One region of the Vibrio sp. V39_P1S14PM300 genome, then DNA from elsewhere that is predicted to be linked to it. Evidence: riboswitches for the same ligand, from Rfam matches in the RefSeq annotation. Region 1 holds a riboswitch; the other holds the start of a gene.

Evidence for each region. Region 1 has a riboswitch for thiamine pyrophosphate ahead of thiC (phosphomethylpyrimidine synthase ThiC). Riboswitches for the same ligand answer to the same signal wherever they lie in the genome.
Region 2: it holds a riboswitch for thiamine pyrophosphate, as region 1 does, so the genes downstream of both, thiD (bifunctional hydroxymethylpyrimidine kinase/phosphomethylpyrimidine kinase) here and thiC (phosphomethylpyrimidine synthase ThiC) in region 1, are expected to answer to the same signal.

Annotation. Positions count from the first base shown of each region.
Region 1 covers NZ_WXWP01000124.1:20,145-35,249, reverse strand. The annotation lists gene CAG65_RS06115 (multicopper oxidase family protein) at 165-1,547, shown strand; gene crcB (fluoride efflux transporter CrcB) at 1,671-2,054, shown strand; TPP riboswitch at 2,107-2,205, shown strand; gene thiC (phosphomethylpyrimidine synthase ThiC) at 2,370-4,313, shown strand; gene CAG65_RS06100 (thiamine phosphate synthase) at 4,310-5,725, shown strand; gene CAG65_RS06095 (HesA/MoeB/ThiF family protein) at 5,712-6,485, shown strand; gene thiS (sulfur carrier protein ThiS) at 6,560-6,814, shown strand; gene CAG65_RS06085 (thiazole synthase) at 6,820-7,587, shown strand; gene thiH (2-iminoacetate synthase ThiH) at 7,606-8,718, shown strand; gene CAG65_RS06075 (aminopeptidase P family protein) at 8,785-10,575, opposite strand; gene CAG65_RS06070 (LysR family transcriptional regulator) at 10,684-11,625, opposite strand; gene CAG65_RS06065 (multidrug effflux MFS transporter) at 11,711-12,925, shown strand; gene tsrA (H-NS-like global regulator TsrA) at 13,034-13,315, shown strand; gene asnC (transcriptional regulator AsnC) at 13,363-13,827, opposite strand; gene CAG65_RS06050 (EAL domain-containing protein) at 13,938-15,105, shown strand, end outside.
Region 2 covers NZ_WXWP01000221.1:14,253-29,357, reverse strand. The annotation lists gene CAG65_RS11275 (zinc-binding dehydrogenase) at 1-63, shown strand, start outside; gene dkgB (2,5-didehydrogluconate reductase DkgB) at 172-975, shown strand; TPP riboswitch at 1,064-1,177, shown strand; gene thiD (bifunctional hydroxymethylpyrimidine kinase/phosphomethylpyrimidine kinase) at 1,279-2,115, shown strand; gene CAG65_RS11260 (ABC transporter ATP-binding protein) at 2,105-2,860, shown strand; gene CAG65_RS11255 (ABC transporter permease) at 2,871-3,653, shown strand; gene CAG65_RS11250 (ABC transporter substrate-binding protein) at 3,670-4,620, shown strand; gene tenA (thiaminase II) at 4,633-5,295, shown strand; gene thiM (hydroxyethylthiazole kinase) at 5,307-6,092, shown strand; gene thiE (thiamine phosphate synthase) at 6,119-6,745, shown strand; gene CAG65_RS11230 (phosphatase PAP2 family protein) at 6,908-7,666, shown strand; gene CAG65_RS11225 (hypothetical protein) at 7,763-8,209, shown strand; gene CAG65_RS11220 (hypothetical protein) at 8,219-8,521, opposite strand; gene CAG65_RS11215 (sugar transporter) at 8,776-9,966, shown strand; gene CAG65_RS11210 (BCCT family transporter) at 10,401-11,999, shown strand; gene CAG65_RS11205 (SDR family NAD(P)-dependent oxidoreductase) at 12,045-12,830, opposite strand; gene CAG65_RS11200 (HPP family protein) at 12,955-13,410, opposite strand; gene CAG65_RS11195 (TetR/AcrR family transcriptional regulator) at 13,501-14,061, shown strand; gene CAG65_RS11190 (SgrR family transcriptional regulator) at 14,068-15,105, opposite strand, start outside.

The DNA of each region.
Region 1 (15,105 bases):
TGTTGGGAGTTCGAATCTCTCCACCCCTGCCATATTCAAGGCCTCAGTCGAAAGACTGAGGCCTTTTTGTTTTCTGTTGGTGCGAACAATACGCAGAGCATTGCGAGTAATAATTAGTTACACTTGGGCTTCTCCTCAACACTCTTATTGGGAAAAGAAAACAAATGGATATCAGCCGTCGTCAATTCGTCAAAACGTCGTTCGCCTTATCAGCTATGTGCGTGATGCCTGCGTGCTCTTTGGTGCAATCTCGCGGTCGTGACGGCCGGTATATTTACGACTTGACTGCACAGCCTGCGAGCGCCGAGTTAGTGCCTGGTTTCACGACTTCGGTGTTAGCGTTCAACGGTAGGATCCCAGCGCCGACAATTCGCTGCCGGCAAGGAGAAAAGGTCACCATTCGTTTTACCAATAAACTGGATGAGCCAACTACCATCCATTGGCACGGGCTGCGTATCCCAATTGCTATGGATGGTGTACCGTTCCTCAGCCAGCCGCCTATCATGCCTGGTGAGACGTTTATATACGAATTTACGCCACCAGACGCAGGCACATTTTGGTATCACCCACATATGAATAGTGTCAAGCAGCTCGGTATGGGATTGGTGGGGCTGATCATTGTTGAAGAGGCAGACCCGGTTCATTTCGACGAAGAGCACGCTTTAATGTTGAAACACTGGCATTTGGATCCGCAGGGTCAGTGGAAAGATTTGATGATCCCACGCTATAGCGCACGCATGGGCACACCAGGTGAGTGGGGGACCGTCAATGGAGTCCATGAGCCGGTCTATTCACTGAAAGCGCATGCCACTGTACGTCTGCGAATTGCGAACGTCGACAATACAATAACGTATCCGGTTGCCGTCGAAGGAGCCGAGGCCTGGGTCATCGCCATTGATGGTAATCCGGTAAAGACGCCAGTGAAGCTCACTCAGCATAAAATTGGCCCAGGTATGAGGGTTGATATTGGCTTGGTGGCGCCCAAGGCAGGAGAGCGGGTTTATGTGCGTCAAATGAAAGGCAAATTCCCATTTCCTCTGTGCGAGTTTAAGGTTATGTCATCAGAACTACCATCTGGTCAGTCTTTGCCTACTCTGCCACTCAACCCAGTACCGTCAGTTGATCTGGCCAATGCACAGGAAATCGACTTTGTATTTGAGTGGGAAGGCGCTATTACCCCAGCCGATCCATCCGGGCATGCGATGCCGACCTTCTGGTTAGTTAATAAGCGCGCCTGGGAGGGTATGAGTGCGACATCCATTCCCGAACCGCTGGCGTATTTAGAACGTGGGAAAACGTACATTTTTGACCTTAAGAACGTCACCCAGTACCACCACCCAATCCATTTACACGGACATACTTTTACCGTATTGGAACTGAATGGAAACAAGCTTGCAGAACCGTTTCATACCGATACGGTGTTACTGGGCAAAAATGGCAGCGCTAAGGCGGCATTCGTGGCGGACAACCCTGGGCGCTGGATGTACCACTGTCATGTGATTGAACACATGAAAACCGGCCTCATGGGTTTTATTGAGGTAAAGTGACGCCTGTAACTTTTAAAATCTATTTCAGAAACACAATCTTATTACTGCGGATTTAACCCTTGGATCGCTCGATTTTTCAGCGAATAAGATTACAATGTTCGCATCAAAAATTAAGGGGTTACTATGGGGCAGTTATCCATTCTCGGCTTTATCGCTGTCGGCGGCGCATTTGGTGCGTGTTCGCGTTATCTGATCTCTGAATTGTGCGTGGTGTTGTTTGGGCGGGGCTTTCCCTACGGGACGTTGACGGTCAACGTTGTGGGGTCATTCATCATGGGCGCATTGATCGCACTGTTTGAAAATGAAATGCTCGCCACCGAACCATGGCGCCAAATCATCGGTCTGGGCTTCCTTGGAGCATTGACGACGTTTTCGACCTTTTCAATGGACAACGTGTTGATGTTGCAACAAGGTGCTTTTTTCAAGATGGGCCTCAATATCTTGTTGAACGTGGTATTGAGTGTTTCCGCCGCCTGGGTGGGTTTTCAGTTGTTGATCAAAAGTTAGATAAAATTTGTACAGGTCGGCTTGGTTTAACCAAACCGTTTTTATATACTGATATCACTTGTCGGAGTGCCATAAGGCTGAGACCGTTAATTCGGGATCCGTTGAACCTGATCAGATTAGAATCTGCGAAGGGAACAAGAGAAGATATTTATACCGGAGTTCTTTCTGGTTGACCTATCAAATAGTCGAATGTTGTTATAGGCAAATGACTTAAGCTTTATTTAGCCTTAATTTGACTCCTCTTGTCGCATCTATCCGCCAAGCATTTTTATCCAATTACTTTTTATCTAGTATAACAAAGCAAGGAAAAATGCTATGTCGAGTCGCAAACAAGCGAGACTGGAAGCCAAACAGTTCATTGAAACACTCTCGGTACAGCCGTACCCAAATTCCACAAAAGTATATGTAGAAGGTTCACGTCCAGATGTTCGTGTACCTATGCGTGAAATAGCGCTAGCAGATAGTCTGATTGGTGGCACAAAAGAGGCGCCTATTTTCGAGCCGAATGAAGCCGTCCGAGTCTACGATACGTCAGGTGTTTATACTGATCCGAACTACGATATTGACCTTTATAGTGGCTTACCAAAGCTAAGAGAAAGCTGGATTGAAGAGCGCGGTGACACAGAGTTACTTGATGAAGTAAGCTCGGTGTACACCAAAGAACGCTTAGAAGACGAAACACTAGACGATCTTCGATACGGTAATCTACCACGTATTCGACGTGCCAAAGATGGGCAGTGCGTGACTCAGTTACACTATGCTCGCAAAGGTATTATCACCCCAGAAATGGAATTCATCGCGCTACGTGAAAATATGGGACGCGCTCAATACCGTGATGAAGTGCTGAATCAACAGCATCCGGGTCAAAGCTTCGGAGCGAATCTTCCAAAAGACATTACCGCCGAGTTTGTGCGTAAAGAGGTCGCCGAAGGTCGCGCGATTATCCCTTCTAATATCAACCACCCAGAATCCGAACCAATGATCATTGGCCGCAACTTCTTAGTTAAAGTGAATGCCAACATTGGTAATTCATCGGTGACTTCTTCGATTGAGGAAGAAGTAGAGAAGTTAGTGTGGGCCGCTCGCTGGGGTGGTGATACGGTGATGGACTTATCGACGGGGCGTAATATTCACGAAACTCGCGAGTGGATTCTACGTAACAGTCCAGTGCCGATCGGTACCGTACCAATGTATCAAGCGCTTGAGAAAGTGAATGGTGTTGCGGAAAACCTTAACTGGGAAGTGATGCGCGATACTCTGATTGAGCAAGCAGAGCAGGGCGTTGACTATTTCACTATCCATGCCGGTTTACTACTTCGCTATGTGCCAATGACTGCAAAACGCGTTACTGGCATCGTTTCTCGTGGTGGTTCAATTATCGCGAAATGGTGTTTAGCCCATCACCAAGAAAGCTTCTTATATACCCACTTCCGAGAGATCTGTGAGATCTGTGCCAAGTATGATGTGGCACTTTCTCTCGGTGATGGTCTGCGCCCTGGTTCGGTGGCTGATGCTAACGATGAAGCGCAATTTGCTGAGCTGCGCACCCTGGGTGAACTGACCAAGATTGCTTGGGACTATGATGTACAGGTCATCATCGAGGGGCCTGGACACGTACCTATGCACATGATTAAAGCCAATATGGAGGAGCAACTCGAGCATTGTCATGAGGCGCCGTTTTACACCCTTGGTCCACTGACCACGGACGTGGCTCCGGGCTATGACCATATCACCTCCGGTATTGGCGCGGCGATGATCGGCTGGTATGGCTGTGCGATGCTTTGCTACGTTACTCCTAAAGAACACCTCGGACTGCCGAATAAAGAAAACGTTAAGACCGGTTTGATCACCTACAAACTGGCGGCGCATGCGGCGGACTTAGCTAAGGGACATCCTGGGGCTCAGGTTCGCGATAATGCGCTTTCCAAAGCGCGCTTCGAATTTCGCTGGGAAGACCAGTTTAACCTGTCACTTGACCCTGATACCGCTCGCGCTTTCCATGATGAAACCCTGCCTCAGGAATCAGGTAAGGTAGCGCATTTCTGTTCCATGTGTGGGCCTAAGTTCTGTTCAATGAAGATTTCGCAAGAGGTGCGGGAGTATGCGAAAGACACCGAACAAGTGGCTGCGGACCAGGCTATCTCGATCAAAATGCTTGATGACCCGCTAGAAGGGATGCGCCAGAAATCACAAGAGTTCAGAGAGTCAGGCTCTGAGCTGTACCACCCAGCAGTGCATGTGGAGGTCAGCGACTCATGAGTAAAATCCTAGTTCCGTCATCCTTGATTGAACTAACTGGCTTAGTTCAACAATGTTTGTTGTTGGCGAAAGAGCAGGGTTTTAGCATCGAAGACATTGAGTTGGGTGTTAGCCCAACTCAATCTATTCAGCTTGTTCGTGACCAACACATTACGTACGTTACTACGGATCTGATTGATGCCCATAACGCCGATCCAGAGCGCTCTTTGGCGCTTTGTTATCGCTCTGGTTTATCAGTAGAAGCGTGCCTAGAACAGTCTTCGACATCGGTTTTGATTGGCATTTTTGACGACCAGGCTGTCAATCCACAGGGCGAGGTATCTCAACTTGATATCTGGCGTCATCCAATCGACCATGAAGTGAGAGCGCTTTCCGTTAAGGTCAAACTCAACACTGTGTTTGTACCTGAGCATCACCTAGCATGGGTGGTGGCATTGACTGTGCTCGATTTTCCCATCGAAGATGCGCTGACACTCGCCCGAGGAATTACGACACAACAGACGAATGTTTCACGTGAAACACGCTTGGATCAAAACCACAATGTGGAGCGAGTCAATCAGTGGGCGTGCCAGTTCGATGATTTTCCCACCCCAGTCCTTGACGATCAGCGCTTAGGCATCCGAGTCGGATGGTCAGCGCAAGGCGAGCGCGTCCGCTTTTCAACCTTAGCGAAGCAGAGTTTAGGGCTCTACCCAGTGGTGGATGATGTCACTTGGATCGAGCGTTTGCTGCCATTGGGCATCCATACTATCCAACTGCGTATCAAGAATCCGCAACAGGCTGATTTAGAACAGCAGATCATTCGAGCAATTGAGTTAGGTCGTCAATACCAGGCCCAAGTGTTTATTAATGACTATTGGCAGCTTGCGATTAAGCATGGTGCTTACGGTGTGCATCTCGGTCAGGAAGATATTGAAGAGTCGAATTTGGCCCAACTCACCAAAGCCGGTATTCGTCTTGGTCTCTCCACTCATGGCTATTACGAACTGCTTCGTATCGTACAAATTCATCCTAGCTACATCGCGTTAGGACATATCTTCCCAACCACCACCAAACAGATGCCATCTAAGCCGCAGGGGTTGGTGCGTTTGGCGTTATATCAAAAGCTGATCGATAGCATCCCTTATGGCGCAACACAGTCTGATGTTGGTGCCCAAGCAGAGCAGGGGGTAAGTGCTGGCATGTTCGGTTATCCAACTGTCGCGATTGGTGGCATTGCCCCGTCCAACGCTGAGCAAGTCTGGCAGACGGGCGTCTCAAGTTTAGCGGTTGTTCGAGCCATAACATTGGCAGACTCACCTAAGTCTGTCATTGCGTTTTTCACTGATCTGATGAAGGAAAGACAACTTACGTTTGCCGGCCTGAAAAACACATCTACAGATGGCGTAAGGGATAAACATGCTCACGGATAAGCAGTTCCTTCGTTATCAACGCCAAGTCGCGCTGCCTGAAATCGCAGAAAGTGGGCAAGTGCGACTGAGCGAATCGCACGTGCTGATTATCGGCTGTGGCGGCTTAGGGAGTGCGGCGAGTTTGTACTTGGCGTCGGCGGGCGTCGGTAAGCTAGTCGTGGTTGATGATGATGAGGTTGAGAGCAGTAACCTGCAGCGTCAGGTGATTTATCGCGAAAGAGATCTCAAAGTCACCAAAACGCAAGCCACTGTAAGACAGCTCACTGAACTCAATTCGATGGTTCAGGTTCGTGCTCTCAATAAGCGTTTAGACAAAGCGCAACTGCAGCTTGAAGTCATGCTGGCGGATGTGGTGTTGGACTGCACTGACAACATGCCCACTCGTCAGCTGATTAACCAAGTTTGCTTTGAACAAAACACACCACTTATCTCAGCAGCCGCTATTGGCTGGCAAGGGCAATTTGCCGTCTTTGACTATCAAACACCAAGTCAGGATGGGGTGGAGAGCAAAGCTTGTTACCGCTGTTTGTATCCGTTTGATGAACTGCAACAACACCAAAAATGTAGTCAGAGTGGCGTTGTCGGTCCGGTGGTGGGCACGCTTGGCAACTACCAGGCCCTGGCGGCGATCCAGAAACTGGCAACTGGGACGTTTCATGTCGAAGCCGCCACGTTGCATCTGTTTGATGGATTAAAGATGCAATGGCAAACCATGGGGATCAGCAAAGACAAACAATGCCAAGTTTGCGCTCAAGTTTAGCGGGCGAACTTTGTCGCGCTAAATTTCCCCATCACCGATATAAGCAATGGCAGGAATCAAGAGAGTTGGAAGCAATGACATCATCAGAACAACAAATAACACAATCGCTAGCTGCGCACTTAGATGTGATCACCATTGTCATTAATGACCAGGCTCATCAAGTGGCCAGCGAGTTAAATCTACAGCAAATCATTAGCCTGTTTGAGCTGCCGGAAATGGGGTGTGTTGTTGCCATTAACAACAACATTGTGCCGCGCAGCGAGTGGGCCAGCACCGTTCTTTCACAGGGAGATCGCATCTCTTTGTTTCAAGCAATCGCAGGGGGGTAAAGTCGATGCTTAACATTGGCGATAAACAATTCGAATCACGACTGTTCACCGGAACAGGTAAATTTGCCAACAGCCGACTAATGGCGCAAGCGATTCACGCATCGGGCTCTCAACTTGCGACCATGGCGTTAAAGCGTGTTGACGTGAACGACCAGCAAGATGATATTTTGCTGCCGTTGGTTCAAGCGGGGGTGAACTTACTGCCCAATACCTCCGGTGCTAAAAATGCCAGAGACGCTGTGTTTGCCGCGCAACTGGCGCGTGAAGCGCTGGGGACCAACTGGCTGAAACTGGAAATTCACCCAGACCCTAAGTACTTGATGCCGGATCCCATTGAGACACTAGCGGCTGCTGAGCAGTTGGTCCGAGAAGGATTCATTGTGCTTCCTTACTGTCATGCTGACCCTGTGCTGTGCAAGCGACTGGAGGACGTAGGCTGTGCTGCAGTGATGCCATTGGGGGCGCCGATTGGTTCGAACAAAGGCATTGTTTCTCACGATTTTCTGGAAATCATCATCGATCAAGCCAATGTCCCGGTCGTGGTAGATGCAGGTATCGGAGCACCTTCACATGCGGCTCGTGCCATGGAGATGGGGGCCGATGCAGTTCTGGTCAACACGGCGATTGCGGCATCGAGCGATCCTATTGCGATGGCGAACGCTTTTAAGTTGGCGGTTAAGTCAGGGCGTATGGCTTATGAAGCCGGTCTTGCGGGTAAAGTGTCTCATGCGGTTGCGTCGAGTCCACTGACTTCATTTCTGGATGAGTTTTAAGTTCTAAGCGAGGAAAACATGAGCTTCGTAGAACAATTTAAACAGCTCAATTGGGATGACATTTCGTTGTCGATTTACGCCAAGACAGCGCAAGATGTCGAGCGGGCATTAAGTAAACCCAAGCGTGATCTGGAAGATTTTAAAGCGCTAATTTCACCTGCTGCAGAGCCTTATCTGGAGCAGATGGCGCAGTTGTCATACTCGGCGACTCGTAAACGTTTTGGTAATACCATGTCGCTTTATATTCCATTGTACTTGTCTAACTTGTGTGCCAACGCTTGTACGTATTGCGGCTTCTCCATGGAGAATCGTATCAAGCGTCGTACGTTGAATAGGGAGGAAGTGTCAGCGGAAGTGGCGGCCATCAAGCGCATGAAGTTTGATAGCGTATTGCTGGTTACCGGTGAACACGAAACCAAAGTCGGGATGAAATACTTCCGCGAAATGGTGCCGATGATTAAACAGCGCTTTAACTATCTGGCGATGGAAGTGCAGCCGCTTGACCAAGACGATTACGCCGAGCTTAAGGCGTTGGGTTTGGATGCGGTGATGGTGTATCAAGAGACTTATCATCCTTCGACGTACGCCGAGCATCATTTGCGTGGCAATAAAATGGATTTTGTATACCGACTGGATACACCAGATCGCTTAGCAAAAGCGGGAATCGATAAGATTGGTATTGGCGCCTTAATCGGGTTAGAAGAGTGGCGCACGGATTGTTTCTATGTGGCGGCGCATCTCGACTATCTGGAGCGTAGATACTGGCAAACACGTTATTCGATTTCATTTCCACGATTGCGGCCTTGCGCAGGCGCGCTGCAGCCCAAATCGGTAATGACGGACAAACAGTTGGTGCAATTGATCTGTGCGTATCGCTTATTTAATCCGGAAGTGGAGCTGTCCCTCTCCACCCGCGAATCTCCACAATTTCGTGACAATGTATTACCGCTTGGGATCACCAGCATGTCTGCTGCATCGAAAACCCAGCCGGGAGGGTATGCTCTGGAAGACACAGAACTGGAGCAGTTTGAGATCAGCGACGAGCGGAGCGCGGCACACGTTGAACGCATGATTCGTGACAAGGGGTTCGACCCAATTTGGAAAGACTGGCACAGTGCTTATTCCGGTTAGGTGTTTCACGTGAAACAAAAAAGGCGACCTTATGGTCGCCTTTTTATTGCTTTCACCGCCCTGATATTAAGCGTAATCGAGCGGCTGGGTTGCTTGTTCTAACCACTGTTTCACTTCACCATCCACCAGAGGGCTGACGTCTTGCCACACTTTCTGATGATAGTCATTGAGCCATTTCAGCTCCGGCCGCGTCAGCAGATTCACGTTGATGTTGCGTTGGTCGATCGGACAGCGTGTCAGCGATTCAAAGCCAAGCATATGATGGTCGCCTTGAGTCGCAACTTCCACCACCAGTTCCAGGTTTTCAATCCGGATACCAAACGCATCGGCACGGTAATAACCCGGTTCGTTGGACAGAACCATACCTGGTAGCAGGGCAGTCGGGTTAACCGCTTTGGCGATACGCTGCGGCCCTTCGTGTACGCTGAGGAAGTGACCAACACCATGGCCAGTCCCATGATCGTAATCGTAACCGTTGGCCCACAGATATTGCCGCGCCAAGGCATCCAGTTGGTGTCCACAGGTACCTCTCGGGAAACGTGCGGTTGCCAGTGCAATATGGCCTTTGAGGACCAAAGTGAACTGATCTTTCATTTCCTGACTCGGCTGCCCGATGGCGACAGTACGAGTGATGTCGGTCGTGCCGTCTTGGTACTGGCCACCCGAATCCACCAGGTAGAGGGTGTTCATCGTCAACTGACCCGGTTGCGGCTGATTTTCGTGATTGTAGTGACACATGGCCGCATTTTCACCGGCCGCAGAAATGGTATCAAAGCTGAGGTCAGCCAGGGTTGGATCTTGTTCTCGGCAGCGCTGGAGCTGGTCGGCCAGCACAGCTTCGTCGTGCAGGCGTCCAGCCGCGACTTCCTTATCCAGCCAGCAGAGGAATTGGGTCATGGCAGCGCCGTCACGGATATGACAGGCTTTCATGCCAGCGATTTCTGTGGCGTTTTTGGCGGCTTTGGGCAGCAGGCAGGGATCGGCCGCGTTGATCAGTTGCGCGCCGGTACTTTGCAATGTCAGGGTAAACCAGGCGTTACTGGTGGCTGGGTCGACCATCACTTTGCGGCCTTCAAGCTTAGCCAACTGGGCTTGCAGGGCGTCTGGCTCATGGACACGTACACCTTGGCCGACATGCGGTTCAAAGCCAAGTGGCAAACGCTCAGACTTAAAGAAAAAATCGACGCTGGCGTCACGATGGACAATCGCATGACACAACACCACGGGGAGGCGTGATACGTCTAGGCCGCGAATATTGAGTAGCCAGCAGATGGAATCCAGTTCTGTCAGCAGTGCTGCATCGGCTTTTTTAGCTGCAATTAACGCCGCGATCTCTGCGCGCTTGTCGGTGCTGGATTGCCCAACCAGTGTCAGGTCCATCAGGCGAACCTCTGATTCCTGCGGTTGCGGGCGATCTTGCCACAGCTGGTCAATTGGGTTATCGCTGACCGGACTCAGATGCAGTTCACCGTCCAGGGCCGTTTGTGCCGCAGACAGCCAACTGGCGCGGTGCATTCTCGGATCGTAAGCGACTTTGGCGCGACTGGCGAGCTGAGTTGTCAGCCAGCCCAGAAACGGTTCTTCAATCAAGTGACGATATTCAAATACGTCGGCAGGGACCTGTTTGCGTACCTGTACCGTATAGCGTCCATCAACAAAAATCGCCGCGTTACCGCGGGTGATCACCGCGGCGCCGGCTGAGCCGGTGAAGCCGGTGGCCCAGAGTAGACGCTCGTTATGGGCTGGTACGTATTCACCTAAATATTCGTCTTCATGCGGAATAATGAGCGCATCGTAGCTGTGTTGCTCCAGCCAGTTGCGTAGCGCATCGACGCGTTCGGAAATGTGATTTTGCATCTGAAAATATCCTTTTGCTAAACGTCCTTTTGGGCAGAACTGTATGGTCTGAGACCTGGTCGACTAAGCTACTCCTTTTACGTCGGAGCTGCAAATGCTGGCCGACAATTATCTGAGGTGCAGAGTTTTCTCTTTAATAATATCCCGCAGCCAGCGCAAAGCGGGGTCACTTTCTCTGTCTCTGTGCCAGAAAAGAGTGTAAGCCATCGGAGGAAACTCCATTGGCAGCGGCAGGACCACCAAATCCATCTGTTTGGCGACCAACAGGGTAAAGTGGCTCGGGGCCGTGAAGACGAAGTCAGTGTAGGTACATAAGCTGGCGGCGCTGTTGAAGTCAGGCACTACAATGGCGATGTCGCGTTCACAGCCCATGTCCGACAGGCGGTAGTCCAGCAACCAGCGGTCGTACCCGTCGCAGCGGACCTGAACGTGACGCATGGCCAGATAGGTGTGTAGGTTCCAGGGTTGTTTGAGGGCCGGATGATCTTTGCGCATGACGCACATTTGTACGTCACGATAGATCTCCTGCTCGCAGATGTCGTCGGGAGGGTACATGGTCAGTTTCGCGTCGTTGACGTCGATGTCTTTGCCCGTGATGCCAAGATCCAGTTCGCCCATCTGCAGGCGTTTAAACGTGTTTTCATTCCACACATGCATGGAGATGTTGAGGTTGGGACCATGTTGAAAAATCGCCGGCAGGAAATGCGGCAGGATCAACGGATAAACACTTTCAACCGCTGCAATATGGAAGCGGTATTCGCTTTCACTCGGGGAGAACTCAGGTGGTTGGGTGATCATTTCGAGCTGATTGACCAACATTTCCAGTTTCGGTTTCAGATAGAGTGACTTGGGGGTCGCTTTTAAGCCATGAGAGGTGCGAATGAACAAAGGATCATCAAACTGCTCACGCAATTTGGCCAAGGCTTTGCTGACCGCTGATTGGCTGAGGCACAAGCGCTGCGCGGTGCGAGTTACGCTCAGTTCTTCGATCAGTACATTGAGACACACCAGCAGATTGAGGTCGATGCGCGCCAGTTTTTCGATGTTCATGGTGTTTTTCTGATTTGGAATATTGGTAATGAGTATAAGCCATTTTTACTCATATCTGAATCTGGGTAAGATGGCCGCCGTTTTGATGAATTTGTTGGAGTATCTTGTGTCTCAATCCGGCCCGGTTCCTATCAGTAAAGTGCAGTTGGCACTGCTGACCTTATTGGTGTTGTTCAGTCCGTTGGCGATCGACATCTACCTGCCGGCATTGCCGCAGATTTCGCAGGCGTTTCACGTGGAACACGCGTTAGCACAAGATACGATCACCTGGTTTCTGTTTGCCATGGGCGTCGGTCAATTGTTTGCCGGTCCACTGGCGGACAAACTCGGACGTCGAACTGTTGCATTGGGTGGAATCAGCATCTACGCCCTGAGCGCCTTATTGGCGTGGGGGGCTCAGAGCATTGAGTGGATGTTGATGGCCAGACTGCTACAAGGCTTAGGTGCGTGTGCGACATCGGTAGCAGCCTTTGCAACAGTTCGCGATATCTTTGGTCCAGAGAAAAGCGGGCGAATGATCAGCTACCTGAACGGCGCCATCTGCTTCATTCCGGCATTGGCGCCCATCTTGGGCAGTTGGCTAACGCAGCAGTTTGGCTGGCGAGCCAACTTCAGCTTTATGGCACTGTATGCTCTGACTGTAGGAACGTGGTTGCTGATCAACATGAAAGAAACCAACCCCAGCAGCGAGAAGCAAGCAGTGTTTAAGCTGGAGCGTTACTGGTCGGTAGTGAAAACGCCGTCTTTCCTGTTTCATGCCTCTTTGTGCATGTTGGCAATGGCGGTTATTCTGGCGTACGTGACATCCGCCCCGGTGGTGCTGATGGAAGGGCTGGGGTTAAGTATGAACCAATTTACGTTCTGGTTTGGGGTCAATGCGGCGATCAACATTGTTGCTTGTATGACGGCTCCAAAATTCATGGAACGCTTCGGGACCCACACAACGTTGTTGGTTGGCATCGTGACCTTGCTGGTCGCTGGCGGCGTAATGTTGGCAATGGCCGGAACGGCAACCGCACTGGCGTTCATGTTGCCGATCTTCCTCTCTTCTGTCGGGTTTGCCTGGATTCTCGGCGCGGCTGCCGGGAAAGCGCTGGCACCGTTTGGGGATAAAGCCGGTACGGCTGCGGCGTTGTTGGGGCTGTTTCAGATGAGCGGTTCCGGCCTGGTGGTGGGGACGATGCAGCGTCTGAATCTGGACCCGCAACATATGATTGCTTTGCAGATGTGGCTGGTCGCGCCTGCCGTGATCATTCTGCTGTCGAAAGCAGGCCGGCGCTGGCATTATGCGGCGGCGTAAGCGCCTGATACAAATGAAGTGAATAGATGTTTGATAACAACCAAAAGGCGTGTATATTTGTTCTTCTTTTTGTGTTGCAAACCTATTTAGATTGGAACCTCAATAACTATGTCAATGACAACGTATGAAATGGCCAAAGTGCTGGAGCAGCTGGAAGAGTCTCCAGAGAAGATCATGTTTGGCAAATTACTCAATGAGTTGGGTAACCAGAGCAGTGAGCGTATTCGCAGCGCTGCCAAGCAAGTGCCGTTACATATGCTGCGTGATATCGTCTATCAGTTCCAGCAAGTTATCGATGCACGCAAAGGCGAAGAAGTGGATATGCTGGCTCAGCAACTAAAAGAACAAGGCATCACTGCCGAAGAGCTGAAAGCTTACCTCAGCCGCTAATGCTTCACAATACAAAGGCCCCGATACGTATCGGGGCCTTTGTCGTTTCAGGGGTTGACGTTGCGATTGATCGGATTTTGCAGTGAGATCAGGGTTTCGGTCGACTGCACTTCATCAATGGCCTGCAGCTTATCGATCAGCACGTATTGCAGCTCTTCAATTGATTTGCACATCAGCTTGACGAAAATGTTGTACGCCCCGGTGGTGTAATAGGCTTCCACCACTTCGTCGAGCGCATTGAGCTTTTCCAGCGCGGAATGGTAGTCACGGGCCGCGTTCAGGTTGATGCCGATGAAGCAGCACACGTCGTAACCGAGCTTTTTGGTATCGACGATCACTTCCGTGCCCTGGATGATTTGTGCCGATTTCATTTTCTCGATCCGCACATGAATGGTGGCCGGACTGACCTGAAATTGCTTGGCCATTTCCGCGTAAGGCGTACGGGCGTCTTCCATCAAGGTTTTTAAAATGGCCCGGTCGAGATCATCGAGTTTGGCTTCATGGCTCTGCATTATGCATCCTGTTTAAAAAATTCAGCGCGCTACGGCACGTGATAAAAGTATAAATTATCATCAGTTATGATACTGTCTTATCACTGACGAATGAAGAGAGAGTGTAGAGCGTGCGAGTTGTCTTGTGTCTGATCGCGTTGTTGTTAAGCGGCGTTGCGTCCGCCACGGACCGCAGTGTGCTCATCGTTCACTCGTATCATCTCGGTTTCTTCTGGACCGATGCCTTCCAGCATGGTGTCGACGACGTCCTGACACCGCATGCCGACATCAAAACCCGTGCGGTCTACCTCGACACCAAACGGCTGCAGTCCGCGCTGTATTTTGACCAGATCTACCAGCTGTACAAAACGCTGCTGGAGCAGGAGCGTTATGATGCGGTGCTGGTGAGTGACAATAATGCGCTGAGCCTGATGCAGCGTCTGGCGCCGCAACTGGGCGACACGCCGGTGATCTTCGGCGGTATCAATAATTACTCACGTGAGATGCACCGTGATCTGCGTGCAACCGGGGTAACAGAAGACATTGATATCGAAAGTAATATCGCGTTAATCCGCCGATTGCAACCCAATGTCGAACGGATTTATGTCGTGACCGACTTTTCCCGTACTGGGGCTGCGGTGCGTCAGCAGCTCAACCACTTTATTGCGCGGTCGCCGCAGTACCAGTCGCTGATCCAGCCGCTGGTGCCGGATACCTTTGAGCATCTCTACCAGCGCGCAGCAGGTATGAATCGCAACGACGCCATTTTGTACTGGGTGTATTACCGTGACCAGCAAGGCGAGGTCAGTGATCTGGTGCAGTGGAATACTTTTATTCACCACGCTCAGGCGCCGGTCTACGTGGTGCATGATCTCGGCATTGGCAACGGGGCCATTGGCGGCGTGGTTCTCAGCGGTCACTCGCAAGGTAAAGCGGCCGCCGACACCTTGCTTGAGGTACTGGCCAACCCGTCGGCGCCACTGCCCAAGGTCAAACGTGTTCCTCCGGAAATCAAACTCGATTATCAGGCCGTGACCCGTTGGGGGCTGGGTATTGAAGGGGAGCCCGCCGGGGTGTTCTTTAATAAACCACTGCCGTTTGCCGAACGTTATCAGCGTGAGCTCGAACTGCTGGTGATGACTGTGCTGGTGTTGTCGCTGATCCTGCTGAGCTTGATCTATTACACCCGGCGGCTGAAAAAGAGTGAGCAGATAGCCCGCCACAGCCAGGTGCTGCTCGAATCGGTGTTTGATCAGAGTTATCACTACATCGGTATGTTGGATCAACATGGCCGGATCG
Region 2 (15,105 bases), on a different contig from region 1:
GCACTGAAAGCGCTGCGTGACCAGCACACGGTCGGAAAAGTCGTGGCGCGTATTACCCACTGAGATTGTTGTTTGTGGCGCAAAAGTGATTTGTTATTTTTGCCGTTTACGCATTGAGTACACGGCACAATAATAAGCCTCATCGGACAACCCAATACAAAGGTAAAGTGAATGAATACCATCCCTATGCTTGGCGCAGGCACATTTCGACTCAACGAGCAGGCGGCCTTCGATTCCGTGTTGATGGCGTTGCAGGCTGGCTACCGGCACATTGATACGGCGCAGATATACGGCAATGAACAGCAGGTCGGAGAGGCAATCCGTGCTTCAGGGCTAGCACGTGATCAGGTGTTTATTACCACCAAAGTCTGGACCGACAATCTGGCTAAAGCCGACTTTATTGACAGCGTTCGCGACAGTTTGGCCAAGTTGCAGACCGATTACGTTGACCTGTTGTTGATCCACTGGCCACTCAAAGATCCAGGTGTGGCAATGGCAGAGTATCTGGGCGAACTTAAAACGGCCAAAGCCACTGGACTGACGCGTCAGATTGGCGTGTCTAATTTCACCAACGCCCAGCTTGAACAGGCCATCGCGATAGTTGGTGAAGGCGAAATTGCGACCAACCAGGTCGAAGTGCATCCGTATCTGCAAAACCGTGATGTTGTGGCATGGTGTCGACAACACGGCGTCGTGGTGACCGGTTATATGCCGTTTGCTTACGGTGAAGTGCTGAAAGACGACACCATTTTGGCGATTGCCGATAAACACGGGGCGTCAGCGGCCCAAGTGGTGCTGGTGTGGATGCGGCAACAGGATCTGGTCACGATTCCATCGTCGACCAAAAAAGCCAATATCGAGAGTAATCTGGTGTCAGATACCATTACGCTGAATGCCGATGATATGGCGCAAATCGCAGTACTGGATCGAGGTCAGCGGCTGGCCAATCCAGACTTTGCCCCTGAGTGGGACTGAAGCAGAAAGTCAGTAAAAATGTGAAAATCCAGGCACCTGGCCCGGATTTTTTGTGTCTTTCCCGGTAATAGTTGCTATTATCAGCAGCATCGAATAGTCGGGGGGCCGTTGTCGTTTAACGATGACAGGCTGAGATCGCATTGCGAGACCCGTTGAACCTGATTCAGTTAGCACTGACGTAGGGAACTATTGCACCGTCTGCCTTGGCGCAGCGGTCCACGTTACTCAAGGGTAAATACGCTCTGCGTTGATCCGCCTCCCTTGTTCACGTGCCAGTTCCCGAACGTCAGTTTAGGAGCGAGCATGCCTCACATCACACACTCTTCATCTACGCCCATTGTCCTGACCATAGCTGGTTCAGACAGTGGTGGTGGCGCCGGTATCCAGGCGGACATTAAAGCTATTTCGGCGACCGGCAGTTTCGCCTGTTCAGCCATTACCGCGATTACTTCACAAAATACCCTGGGCGTTTCGGCCATTTTTCCGGTTCCGTTACAACACGTTGAGCAGCAGCTGGACGCCGTTTTCAGCGATCTCAATGTTGTGGCGGTTAAAGTCGGTATGTTAGCGGACGCGGAGATCATCCGTGTGGTGACCGCTAAGATCCTTCAGTATCAACCTCGATTTCTGGTGGTGGATCCTGTGATGGTGGCAACCAGTGGTGATCTGCTTCTGGAGCAGGCGGCGATCAGTACGCTAAAACAATTGCTGCTTCCGTTGGCGGATCTGATCACCCCCAACTTGCCGGAAGGCGCCGCACTGACGGGGCGGCCAATCCCGAACAATGAAGATGATATGACCCACATGATCGCCGACTTGCGTCAGTTGGGCGCGGGTGCCATTTTGCTCAAAGGTGGCCATCTGGAGCAAGACGCCCAGAGTACCGATCTGCTGATCACACCTGACCGGGTTGAGCGCTTGTCCTCCAAACGCATTGCGACGCGCAACACTCACGGTACGGGCTGCACACTGTCATCGGCGATCGCGTCGTACCTGGCTCAGGGCAATGTTCTGCACAAAGCGGTCCATCTGGGTAAACAGTATATTTCTCAGGCGATTGCGCATGCTGATGAGCTCGACATTGGTCAGGGACATGGGCCGGTACACCATTTCTTCGACGGGCACCGCTATGTGCGCTGAGCCGGCGGCGTTGGGTGTGACGCTGGAGCAACTTGCGCTGCGCTACCACGACAGCGATACCGCGACGCTGAGTGGCTTCGATATGCACATTCCAGCCAGTCAGTGGACCTGTATTCTTGGTCGAAGTGGTTGCGGAAAATCCACCTTGCTGCGCTATCTGGCTGGCCTTTTACACGCGCAAGCGGCGGTCAGCGGCAAACTTACGGTCTCTGATGGGCAACCGCTCGAAGGTCGAATTGCCTACATGGCGCAACAAGATTTGTTGATGCCATGGTTGTCGGTACTCGACAACGTTTGTCTGAGCCGCCGTTTTGGCCAGGCGGCCCCGGCGGACACGGCGCGGGCGGTATCGCTGCTCCGGTCTGTTGGACTGGCTGAATATCAACAGGCCATGCCACAACAGCTGTCCGGTGGGATGCGTCAGCGGGTTGCGCTCGCCCGGACATTAATGCAGGACCAGCCCGTCGTGTTGATGGATGAACCGTTTTCCGCCTTGGATGCGGTTACCCGCCACAAGTTGCAGACGCTGGCGGCGACGTTGCTGCGCGGGAAAACCGTAGTACTGATTACTCACGATCCACTCGAAGCCATTCGCCTCGCACATCAGCTCTATATTCTGCAAGGGATGCCGGCTCAGGCTGAGTCTCTGGCCTTGCCTGCGAGCCGGCCACCACGCAGCTTGGATGCCGATGGGGCGCAATTACAACAGCAGATCATTGAGGCTCTGGAGCAAGACTATGCGTGAGGTCACTCAAATGGCGTCGCTGCCGTCTGCCTTTCGACGCAAGGAGCGAGTATCCCATCCGGCTGTTCGTCTGGCGCTCAGCGCCTTGGTTATCCTGGCGCTTTGGCAACTGCTGGTGGTCGCGCTGCGCCTACCGGCGTTTATCCTTCCAGCTCCGCTGGATGTGTTCGAACGTTTGCTGCTGCGCCACGATGTTCTGCTGCGTCATACCTGGGTTACTGGCCAGGAAATTGTACTCGGTTTACTGCTGGGATTGTCGGTTGGGCTGATGTTTGCGCTGCAGATGTTGCTGTTTGCTCCGCTGAAACGTTGGTTGCTTCCTTTGCTGATCGCCAGTCAGGCGGTGCCAGTGTTTGCCATTACCCCCATTCTGATGCTCTGGTTGGGTTATGGCATGGCGTCAAAAGTGGTGATGGCGGCGATCATTATCTTCTTTCCGGTCACCACCTGTTGTTATGACGGACTGCGAAATACGCCAAACGGTTATCTCGATCTGGCGCACACCATGCGTGCGACCCGCTGGCAACTGCTGCGTTACATTCGCTTTCCGGCGGCCTTGCCGGCACTGGCATCTGGCATTCGTGTTGCGGTGGTGATTGCTCCCATCGGTGCGGTGGCGGGGGAGTGGGTCGGCTCCAGCGAAGGGCTTGGCTACCTGATGCTGCAAGCCAATGCGCGCATGCAAATCGACGAAATGTTCGCGGCGCTCTTTATTCTTTCCGGGTTGTCGGTGGCGCTGTATTTCCTGACCGACACTTTACTTAAACGATTTATCCCTTGGGAAAGTCACTGATTAAAAAGGACTCTGTGTGAAAACAACCAAATTTATCTGTGCTGTTACTCTGGTGGCGTCACTGTTTTCCATCGCGGCACACGCGGAAACCAAACCTCTGACTCTGATGCTCGACTGGTTTGTGAATCCGAACCATGGCCCGATTGTGATTGCCAAACAACGGGGCTACTTTCGTCAGCAAGGGCTGACGGTGGATATTCAGGAGCCGGCAGACCCGAGTACGCCTGCCAAGCTGGTCGCAGCGGGTAAAGTCGATCTGGCCGTATCATATCAACCAAGCCTGACCATGGATGTGGCACAAGGATTGCCATTGATCCGCGCCTCAACGCTGATCGCGACACCGCTGAACACCCTGATGGTGCTGGACAACGGTAAGATCAACACCATGGCCGATCTCAAAGGGAAGAACATCGGTATCGCCATTGCAGGCAATGAGGAGGCCACTATCGGGACGATGTTGGCGCAGGAAGACGTGAAATTCAGTGACGTGAACATCATCAACGTGGGTTGGGCGCTTTCGTCGTCACTGGCGTCTGGCAAAGTCGACGCTATCTGGGGGGGCTTGCGTAATTTTGAAACCAATCAACTGGCGCTGGAAGGGTATCAAGCCAAAGCATTTTTCCCCGAAGAGCTTGGCGTTCCTGCGTACGATGAGTTGGTGTTTGTGGCCAATGCCAAGCATTACGATGCTAAAGCCATTCAGGGGTTCAATAAAGCGATTGAGCAGGCGACGACCTATATTGTGAATCACCCTCAGCAAGCCTGGAACGAGTTTGTTGCCTATGCTCCGGATACACTGGGCAATGAACTGAACCAGCGCGCCTGGCAGGATACTCTGACACGTTTTGCGCTGCGCCCGTCCGCGGTGGATCTGAAGCGATATGATGACTACGCGCGGTTTATGTATGACCAGCACATCATCCAAACTCTGCCTAAGGCAGGCGATTACGTTGTTGATTTTAACTAACCGGAGCACCCGATGAATTATCAGGATTTGATAGAGGCTTGCCGTGATGACTGGCAGGCGTATACCCAGCATCGTTTTGTTCAGCAACTGGCAAGTGGGGCTTTGCCACAACCCTGTTTTTTGCACTATCTGCAACAGGATTTTCTGTTTCTCAAGCAGTACGCCCGTGCGTACGCGTTGGCTATTTACAAAGCGCGCACGCTGGAGGACATGCGGCGCGCGTTGCCAAGTGTACACGCGCTACTGGACTCGGAAATTGCTCATCACGTCCGCTACTGCGAACAGTGGGGACTGACAGAGCGAGACATGGAAAATGAAGCGGAAGATGTCGGGACCGTCGCCTACACTCGCTTTGTACTGGACGCGGGAATGAGCGGTGATCTGGTCGATCTTTATGCCGCTTTGGCGCCGTGCTCCATCGGTTACGCAGAGATAGGCCGCGCGCTGTTGGCGGCAAAGGAGACATTGCTTGAAGGCAACCCGTATGCGACCTGGTTGCATCTCTATGGCGGTGAAGAGTTTCAGTCTGGTGTGGCCGACGGCGCCGCGCATTTCAACCAGTTGCTGGCAGACATCGACCTCTACAGCTCGCGCGGACAAAATCTGATTCAGGTATTCAAAACCGCCACCCGAATGGAAGTGGCGTTCTGGCAGCAAGGTCTGGATGCACAATAGGAGAACACGACGTGGAAAAACAACTCATCGTAGACGCATTACGCGCAGTCCGGGCGCAGAAACCTCTGGTGGTGAATATCACCAATTACGTGGTGATGAATAACACGGCCAACGCCCTACTGGCGCTGGGAGCGTCCCCCATCATGGCGCATTCCAAACAGGAACTGGCCGAAATGATGGCATTCGCTGGTGCGCTGGTGATCAATATTGGCACCCTCGACAGTCAATGGCTGCCGCGGATGCGCTATGCGGTGGAGCAGGCCAATAGTCACGGCAAAGTCGTGGTGCTGGATCCGGTCGGATGTGGGGCCAGCCGTTTGCGTACCCAAGCGTCACGCGAGTTGGCGCAACTGGCGCAGCAACTGATTATTCGGGGGAATGCGTCCGAAATCATCGCACTGGCTGGCGAGCAGGCGCAAAGTAAAGGTGTGGATGCGCTGGACAGTAGCGATGCGGCTGTTGGCGCCGCGCATTATCTGGCAGAGCAGTATCAGGCCAGTGTGGTGATTTCCGGAGAAAGTGATTACGTGGTCTCGGCCGATCGCATTCAGTCACTGTCCAATGGTCACGCCATGATGCCATATGCCACGGGTATGGGGTGCACGCTGAGCGCGCTCACCGGTGCGTTCGCTGCTGTTGGAGAAACCTCAGGACTGGCGGCTGCGGCGGTCATGGGCGTGGCGGGGGAACTGGCTGCGGAGTTAGCTAACGGGCCGGGTAGCTTACAGATGCATCTGCTGGATAGCTTGTATCAATTGGATGAAACGGTGCTGTTATCGCGCCTCAAACTGCGATGACCGAGCGCAGAAGCGGAGACTCTTTTATGAATCCTTACCGTTTGTACCTGGTGACGGATGATCAACAAGACATCACCAGGCTCAAGAAGGTGGTGGCGGAAGCGGTCGCCGGTGGGGTTACCATGGTGCAGGTCCGTGAAAAACACGGTGATGTGCAGGCGTTTATCCAGCGCGCCGAAGCCGTCAAAGCGGTCTTGCAAGGTTCCGGGGTGCCGTTGATTATTAATGACAGAGTAGATGTGGCACTTGCGGTCGGGGCAGACGGAGTGCACCTTGGGCAGTCCGATATGCCAGCAGACATCGCCCGCCGTCTGATTGGTGATGATAAACTGCTCGGGTTGTCGATTGAAAATGAGCAGCAACTGGCCGACGCGGAGGCTCTGCCGATCGACTATATTGGGCTGAGTGCGATTTTCTTGACCCCGACTAAGACCAACATCCAGAACGAGTGGGGGATACCCGGGCTGGAGTATGCGCTGGCCAACAGCCGTTATCCGGTGGTGGCGATTGGCGGCATTCATCCGGCTAACCTCCAACAAGTCTGGGAGACGGGCGTGCATGGCGTCGCTTTGGTGTCGGCTATCTGTCATGCCGCAGACCCGCGCACGGCTGCCGCGGCCATCTTACAGCAGCTATCCGACGAGCCAAACTGAGCGATCATGAGCCATTGCCTCAGTCTGTGGGGCGGTGGCTCTGAGACGTTTTTCTCACTTGTGTGATTTACTTTCCGCGATTTGACAGCAAATTGATTATTCCCGGCCTGCTTGTCGGCTACCATGCCGAATCTTCCAATGGTTGCTTGGGCGGAATGAGCGATGAAAGAGCACTTATACAGTAAATACAATGGGTTACTTATGCTACTGCTGATGTCGGTGCTGTTGGTACCGGTGTGTTTACTGAGCACCAATGTGGACTTGCTCTCTCACGTGTCTGACTTGACTGGAATCACTTACAACATGCTGACCAATTCCGCTGGTAGTAAAGGTTTCCTGTTTACCCTGATTTTTCTTACTGCCCTGACGTTCATACTGCGAATCCCAAAAGCGCAATGGGCGTCACGCATGTTACAACTCGCACTGATCCTGATAATAGGGTTTGCCAGCAAAACCGGCCTTAAACACCTAACGGAAAGCCCTCGTCCTTACACTGAACTGCTGACCGCGCAGTTGCTGATCCCGGACCCGGGTCATTTCTACAAACTGGATACTGCACAAAAAGCGGCGGTGATTCAGGAAGCCCAAAAAGAAGTGAGCCACTGGCGCACCGTGAACTGGCAGGGGGAAAAAGATTTTTCTTTCCCATCCGGCCACACGCTTTTTGCGGCGATTTGTGTGGCGTTCTTTGGCGGTCTGTTCTTTGAACGTAAGCGCTACGCGTTGGCCGTGGGGGTACTCGCCTGGGCACTGGCCGTAGCCTATAGCCGGTTGTGGTTGGGTATGCACCGACCAGCCGATCTGTTTGGCTCAGTCCTATTCATTACGGCGGTGTATGCTTTGATGCCAAATTTCACTCAGGTTGGGGACAAACTGGTGGCCAAGTTGCCTGAACGTTGGCAACACGTGTTATCACGTTGAGCTGGGTTTCTGGGAATCAACGCGCCACTCCGCGCCTTGAAGTCACAATGAGATAGGCTATAACTAGTTATAACTGACTCATTTACGAGGCGATTTATGATCTCATACGCCGGTCGGGTAGGCATTTTATTGGTTTCTGTATACGGCATCAGTGCCTGTGCACCTGATACCGATCCGCCGGTCCCCAGACACGCAATTTGTCAGGCGTTCAATCACAATCAGGTGGTGGCCGTATTGGGTGAGAGCCCGGTGTTGCAAGGGGAGTGGTATGCTGACTGGTCCCATCAACTTAACCAGTTTGTCGCAACACACCCGGACGTGTCGGTCACTCACAGCCGCGATATTGACGCGCTTCAGGTACCGGAGTACACCTTGCTGATTGCTCAGAAAGTGAACGGGGAATACTGGTTGCAGGAGGTCACGCAATCGCCATACTACGACTATGTGATGGCCGATATGACCGGGCAGCCGATCAAAGGCATACTGCGTTATTTTACCTTAGAGGAAGAAGAATACTCGCAACTGGCTCACTACTGCGAGTAACGTTTTCAGTCACATCAAATCGCGATGCAGAATTTCCAGCTCTTCACTGGCCTGTTCGATGATCTGATGCAGATCGTCGGCGTCTTTTTCTGCCAGCGTCAATTGCCAGGGGCGCGCACCTCTGACTTCTTCGCGACCAATCACACGAACATGCTTACCCTGCTTTTCAAATTTCAGATCATCAAAATTTGAACGGTAATGCTGCTGGTTTTCGACGATGTCGACATCGAGCACCCCTACTGGATTTACTTGCATCCGCGCATGAAAATACTCGGTTCCCATTAAAAGGTAGTTTCTGTGTTTGGCGATCATCCTCCCCTCCTTGAGTACAGTGGCGACAGACTGCATTTAGAGTGTAGGACAGGCGAAAGGGGATAAATGTGAAATAACCATGAAGCTTGATCTGCCTTGCGCTTCGGATGATTGTCTGTGATTGATGTGTCGTCTTGGCACGTTTTATTCGTCAGATTAAGGAATATGCAATTATTTTTGTAAAAGTGCTTGTTCTGTAACCTGAAAACGAGATAATCGCGCTGTGTTCCCTGTCACTTTTTTGTTGTAACCCTATGTCTGAAACTACTCCCCCGGTGAGGTCTGATTCTCGCCATCTTCAGTATTTGAGAGTGTTTGCTCTGGGCTTCAGTGCATTCATCTTTAACACCACCGAATTTGTGCCGGTTGGTTTGTTGTCGGATATTGCCCGCGATTTCGACATCACGCCAGCCTCTGCTGGCTGGATGTTGACCATTTACGCCTGGATTGTTGCGTCGATGTCGCTGCCGATGATGATGCTGACCAGCAAAATCGAGCGTAAAACCTTGCTGTTGTGTGTGTTTACGCTATTCATTGTCAGTCATGTCTTTTCGATTTTGGCCTGGAGTTTTGAAACCCTGATCGCCAGTCGGGTGGGGATAGCGTTTGCCCATGCGGTGTTCTGGTCTATTACGGCCTCCATTGCCATTCGGGTTGCGCCTCCGGGTAAGAAAACCCTGGCTCTTGGCGTGCTGGCAACCGGAACCTCGCTGGCGATGGTACTTGGCGTGCCGATTGGGCGAATTATCGGTCAGTGGTTTGGCTGGCGGGCCACATTTGCCCTGATCGGTGTGGTGGCGATGGTGATCATGCTGGTGTTGTGGCGCCTGTTGCCAAAACTGCCAAGTCTGTTTACGGATACCACACAAAAACTGCCGGAACTGCTGAAAAAGCCGACGCTGATGGGCTTGTATCTGTTCATTTTCCTGATATTCACCGCCCACTATTCGGCTTACAGCTACATTGAGCCGTTTATGATTAACATCGGCGCCATGAGTGGCAACTTCACTACCTTCTTGCTGCTGCTGTTTGGTGGCGCTGGCATCATTGGCAGTGTCATTTTCAGTTACTGGGGAGAGAAGAACAACACGCCACTGCTGGTGACCAATACCGTCATTGTGATGTTGTGTATGGCGCTGATGATGATGCTGGTAAGCAGTCAGTGGGCTACCGCGACCATGTTGGTGTTGTGGGGGACCGCGCTGATGGTGGTGGTGCTGGCGATGCAGGTGAAAGTGCTCAACATCGACCTGAACGCGTCGGACATGATCATGTCGATGTTTTCCGGCATCATCAATCTCGGAATTGGGGCGGGCGCCCTGATTGGTGGTCAGGTGATACATTTCAGCTCACTGCAGGGCATTGGTTACGTTGGCGCTGGTTTCGCGCTGCTCTCTTTAGTGTTGATTCTGGTGATGTTGCGTCGCTATCCTGACATCCGCTAACGCCAATCATGCCAGATGATATTGAGCCCGGTGTTCCCGGGCTTTTTTATCTCTGCTATTAATCAATAAAATGGCGGAAATGGCCATCGTTGAGAAATCCGCGAGTGTCCACCATCCGGCCATTGACGTCTTCGAGTGGAAAGCGCGTTTTAATATGGGGTTGTAAATCGTGTTATCAAATGGGACACAACGTCAGTTAGGATTGCACTGAAACAGACGATGACAAAGAAATCGACCTGAGCGTGAGATGTGCCTGGGTGCATATTGTATGAGGTCTGGTCGTTTTAATTTCAGCGGGCACGCCGGCGATCCGGGATGCAATTGCCCCGTCCGCTATGTTAGGATGGCACGCTTTTATGATCAGCCTCACACTTCTTGCTGATGTGAGGGCCATTCACGCGCCGATTCTTTCGGGCAAAAAAAGCGAAATTTCTATGTCTAGATCTACCCTGAGCGCAGAGCCATCCAGCATTTCCGAGGCGGATTACTCAGCGATCCACCCTCCGCAGTCATCCTCTCTTCGTACTCAACTGGCGCTGAATAACCCGGTGTTTTGGTTAAGCGGCAGCTTCCTGTCTCTGTTTGTGGTTCTGGCGATCGTCAATACTCCTCTTCTTTCTTCTCTGGTGAACACGGGTTTCAGCTACGCAACACAGTGGTTTGGTGCGTTCTGGCAAATTCTGTTGCTGGCCAATTTTGTGATTGGGCTGGTGCTGGCATTCGGTCAGACTGGCTACGTACGTCTGGGCGCGTTGAAGACCCCAGAGATCGACACCTTTAAGTGGATCTCCATTATTCTGTGTACGCTGCTGGCGGGCGGCGGCGTATTCTGGGCGGCGGCTGAGCCGATCGCGCATTTCGTTTCTGCGCCACCGATTTTTGGTGACGCGTCTCCGCGCCGTATGGCGATCAATGCATTGTCACAATCGTTTATGCATTGGGGGTTTCTCGCGTGGGCCATCCTCGGCTGTCTGTCTTCTATCGTGCTGATGCATCTGCATTACGACAAAGGTCTGCCGCTCAAACCGCGTACTCTGTTGTACCCGGTGCTTGGCGAGCGCGCGCTGCACGGCTGGGTTGGCAGTGTGATTGACGGGTTAAGTATTTTGGCGGTCGCGGCAGGAACCATTGGTCCGATTGGCTTCTTAGGTTTGCAGATCAGCTATGCGCTGAATCAGTTGTTCGGTCTGCCGGATACCCTTGTCAGCCAGAGTCTGGTGGTGGTGTTTGCGATGTTGATGTACACCGTATCGGCGCTCAGTGGTTTGAGCAAGGGTATTCAGATTGTCAGCCGCTACAACATCATTTTGTCGGTTGCTCTGGTGCTGTTCATTCTGGTGGCCGGGCCAACCAGCTTCATTATTGATGGTTACATGCAGGGCGTGGCCCGCATGGTCGATCAGTTTGTGCCGATGGCACTGTATCGCGGAGATACCGGCTGGCTGAGCTGGTGGACAGTGTTTTTCTGGGGATGGTTTATTGGTTACGGTCCGATGATGGCAATTTTCATTGCGCGTATTTCTCGTGGCCGGACGATACGTCAGTTGATTCTGGCAGTGAGTGTGGCAGCGCCACTGATCACCTGTTTCTGGTTCAGCATTGTGGGTGGCAGCGGGCTGGCGTTTGAACTGGATAATCCGGGCGTGATTGCCTCGGGTTTCGAAGGGTTTAATTTACCAGGTGCGCTGTTGGCTATCACGCAGCAGTTACCGTTCCCTGTACTGACCGCGTTGCTGTTTTTGGTGCTGACCACCACGTTCATTGTTACTACTGGTGATTCAATGACTTATACCATCAGTGTGGTATTGACCGGACAATCAGAACCGAATGCTTTGGTGCGTGCGTTCTGGGGTGTGCTGATGGGAGCTGTTGCCATCGTCTTGATCTCTATGGGTGAGGGCGGTATCTCTGCTTTGCAGTCGTTCATCGTGATCACCGCGGTACCCGCGTCGTTTATTCTGTTACCGACCTTGTGGCATGCGCCTAAGATGGCTCATCAGATGTTACGCGAGCAAGGGTTGTTGAAGCCTTAAACAGACAACACAACGGCTCCCAGAGGAGCCGTTTTTAGTTGTGTTTCAATGGCTTTTTTCCATCGCTTGTCGCGACAATTTGAGCACCATTTTTCGCGGCAGTAACGGCATGATCCATTCCAGCATCATGCGCAAGGTACCTTCATTAAACGCCACCAGTTTGCCGCGTTCCATCGCCCGATACCCGACTTGGGCCACCGATTCCGGGCTCTTGGCATTTTTCCAGATGCCGACGCCTTCCAGGTTCCCGGCCGTCACAAAGTTGGTCGCTACCGCGCCAGGACAAAGTACGGTGGCGGTGACATTGTGCTCGCGCACCTCTTCGGCAATCGCCTGGGTAAACGAGGTGACATAAGCTTTGGTGGCGTAATACACCGCCTGGAGCGGACCCGGCATGAATGAGGCGGTGGAAGAAACATTGAGAATCTGGCCTTTGCGCCGGGTGATCATGCCCGGTAAATAGTAGTGAGTCAGGTTGGTGAGCGTGACCATGTTGACCTGCATCATCGCTTGTTCATCGTACAGACAGCGCTCATGAAAATAGCCATGACCGCCAAAGCCAGCGTTGTTGATCAGCGTATCAATCTGCAGGCCGAGTGCTAGGGTTTGGTCAAAAATACGTTGGGCCGAGTCCGGTTGAGATAAGTCTTCCACAATTGTCAGGACGGAGACTTTGTAGTGGTTTTCCAGCTCCACCTTGAGCGCTTCCAGTTTGTCTTTGGAGCGGGCGACCAGCACCAGGTTGCCCCCTTTCTGAGCGTGAATACGAGCCAGTTCCAACCCGATTCCCCCTGATGCGCCGGTGATCAGGGCGGTATTTCTGTTGGCCATGTTGTGCTCCAGTTGCAATGAAGTGTTGAACACAGTTTAGGCAATCCAGTGGTGGCCCGCACGGTTGAATCACGCCGCCCGTTTGGCAAAGACGACAGGCGGATCTGCCGTCTTTGTTTGTGCCTCAGGCTTTTTGAGCATTCAAGCGCTGGGCACGTTGCATCAGACGACCCACCAACACCAGAGTCACGGCGCCAATCAGTACCGGCGAAACTAAAAACGACCAGCTTTGTCCGGCCAGCATGATCAGCATTGGGTTTGCGCCGGCTGGCGGATGCGTGGTTTTCGTCAGCAGCATGCTACTGACGGCCAGACCAGTGGCGGCGGCCATTGAGAGGGGCGTGACACCGACAAACTGAACAAAGCACACGCCAATGAACGCCGTAAGCAGATGACCAATAATGACATTTTTCGCTTGTGCCAGAGGGCTGTCAGGGACGCCGAACACCAGCACGGCAGTGGCACCGAATGGAGCCATGAGCAGAATGAATTCATGTTGTGCGCTGTCTGCCAGAGAGAGCACTGCAATGCCCAAAAACGCACCAATACCGGAGATTAATGCAAAAAGTGGATTGTTCATGATGATTTCCTTTTGGTAGACCAAGTTGTCTACCTTGCATAGTAGACAACTTGGTCTACCTGTGTCAACATGCAATCAGTGAGGTGAATCATGAGCGATAAACGGAATTTGTTGGTCGATACGGCGTTGAGGCTGTTCTATGACCACGGTGTCAACAACGTTGGCATCAACGAAGTATTGAAAGTCGCCGGAGTGGCGAAAAAAACCCTTTATCACCATTTCAGTAGTAAAGAGGCCCTGGTGCTGGCGACTCTCGAAGCGCGGGATCAGCGTTTTTTGTCCTGGCTGGATGGGTGTTTAAGTGGCCAGACGGATGATGCTGCTGTGGTGCAGGCACTGTTTCACGCGTTGGATGACTGGTTTCACGATCGGGTGACTGAGCTGGATACGTTTCGTGGCTGCTTTTTTATCAACACCTCCGCAGAGTTAGGAGAAAAGGACAACCGCATTGCAGAGTACTGTGCGGCGCATAAACGGCATGTGCGCGTTTTGATCCGAAATCGACTTGAATGCCGTGATGCGCAGTGGCTGGATTTGCTGTGCTTGCTAAAAGAGGGCGCGATTGTGTCAGCGCACATCGGCGCAGAGCGCGATGCTGCCCTGCGTTGTATTCCCCTGGCGCTCACTCACCTCCGCCATCTCAGACATTGACACCATTCAGTCTGCCGACCAGACGTTTTTGATGTCCGGCCAGCCCCAGTTGGTGAGGGCGACGTCTTTCAACACGCCGTGAAAACGCAAAGTCTGGCGATGGTGGAACAGTGGGGTCAGCCAATACTCTGTGATCAGAGCCGAAGCCAGCGGCTCCAGCGCATCCAGATACTGGTTCAACGGGGTTACCGCGCGCAATTGTCTCAGCGCTTCGTGAAACCACTGGCTGGCTGGGGGGCCGATCGCGTTGTGCAGCACCGGGTTGTGAAATAGATTGGCGAATGCAGAGGCGTGGCGGTTGTCGTCCAGATTCATATTGGTGATGATCAGCTCTTCTGTCAGCGTCTGACGTTTAGATTGTTGTATCAGTTGCCGATAAGAGTAAGTGTTTACTTTTACTCGTATGCCTTGTTGCTCGAGCAAAAAACGTATGCCTTCAGCACAGTTTTTTAACGCAGTGTAATCATAAACGGCGATAGTGAGTTTTTTGGGCAGGCGGGTTTCGGGGGCCAGAGGGCGGGTGATCTTATGCCAGCTTGGGAGCAAGTTGCTTGCCACGACGGAGCCGAACTGTGCCCCTTGTTGTTGCAGTCTCACGGCCAGTTTGTCTGCCGACAAGTAGTTGGACAGCGAGCGCCGCTGCGCTTCACTGAGTGGGCTGGCAGCATTTTGGTTAAACAGAACGAACATGCAACCGTCTTCCACTCGCGAATGTTGTGTCTCGTGCGCGTCAGACTGGGGGGGCTCTGAACTCAGATAATAATTGCAGGCAGATGTGGCGACCGCGCCAGCACCAGGCTGATTAGTGCTGATCATGGGCTGGTTTGGCTCTTGTCCCTCCAGCAACCAGATCGTGACTTGATCGGTCAGGGCCCGGCAGGCATAAAAGCGTTCAAAGGCCTGTAATTTCAGCTGACTGGAAGAGTGTTCCTGAACTTCAAACGGGCCGCTGCCAATCACATCATACGTTTGCGCGTTATTCACCTGACTGGTGGGCTGAATGGCGTAACGGACGCCAGATATCAGGCCCGCAAAACCTAAGTC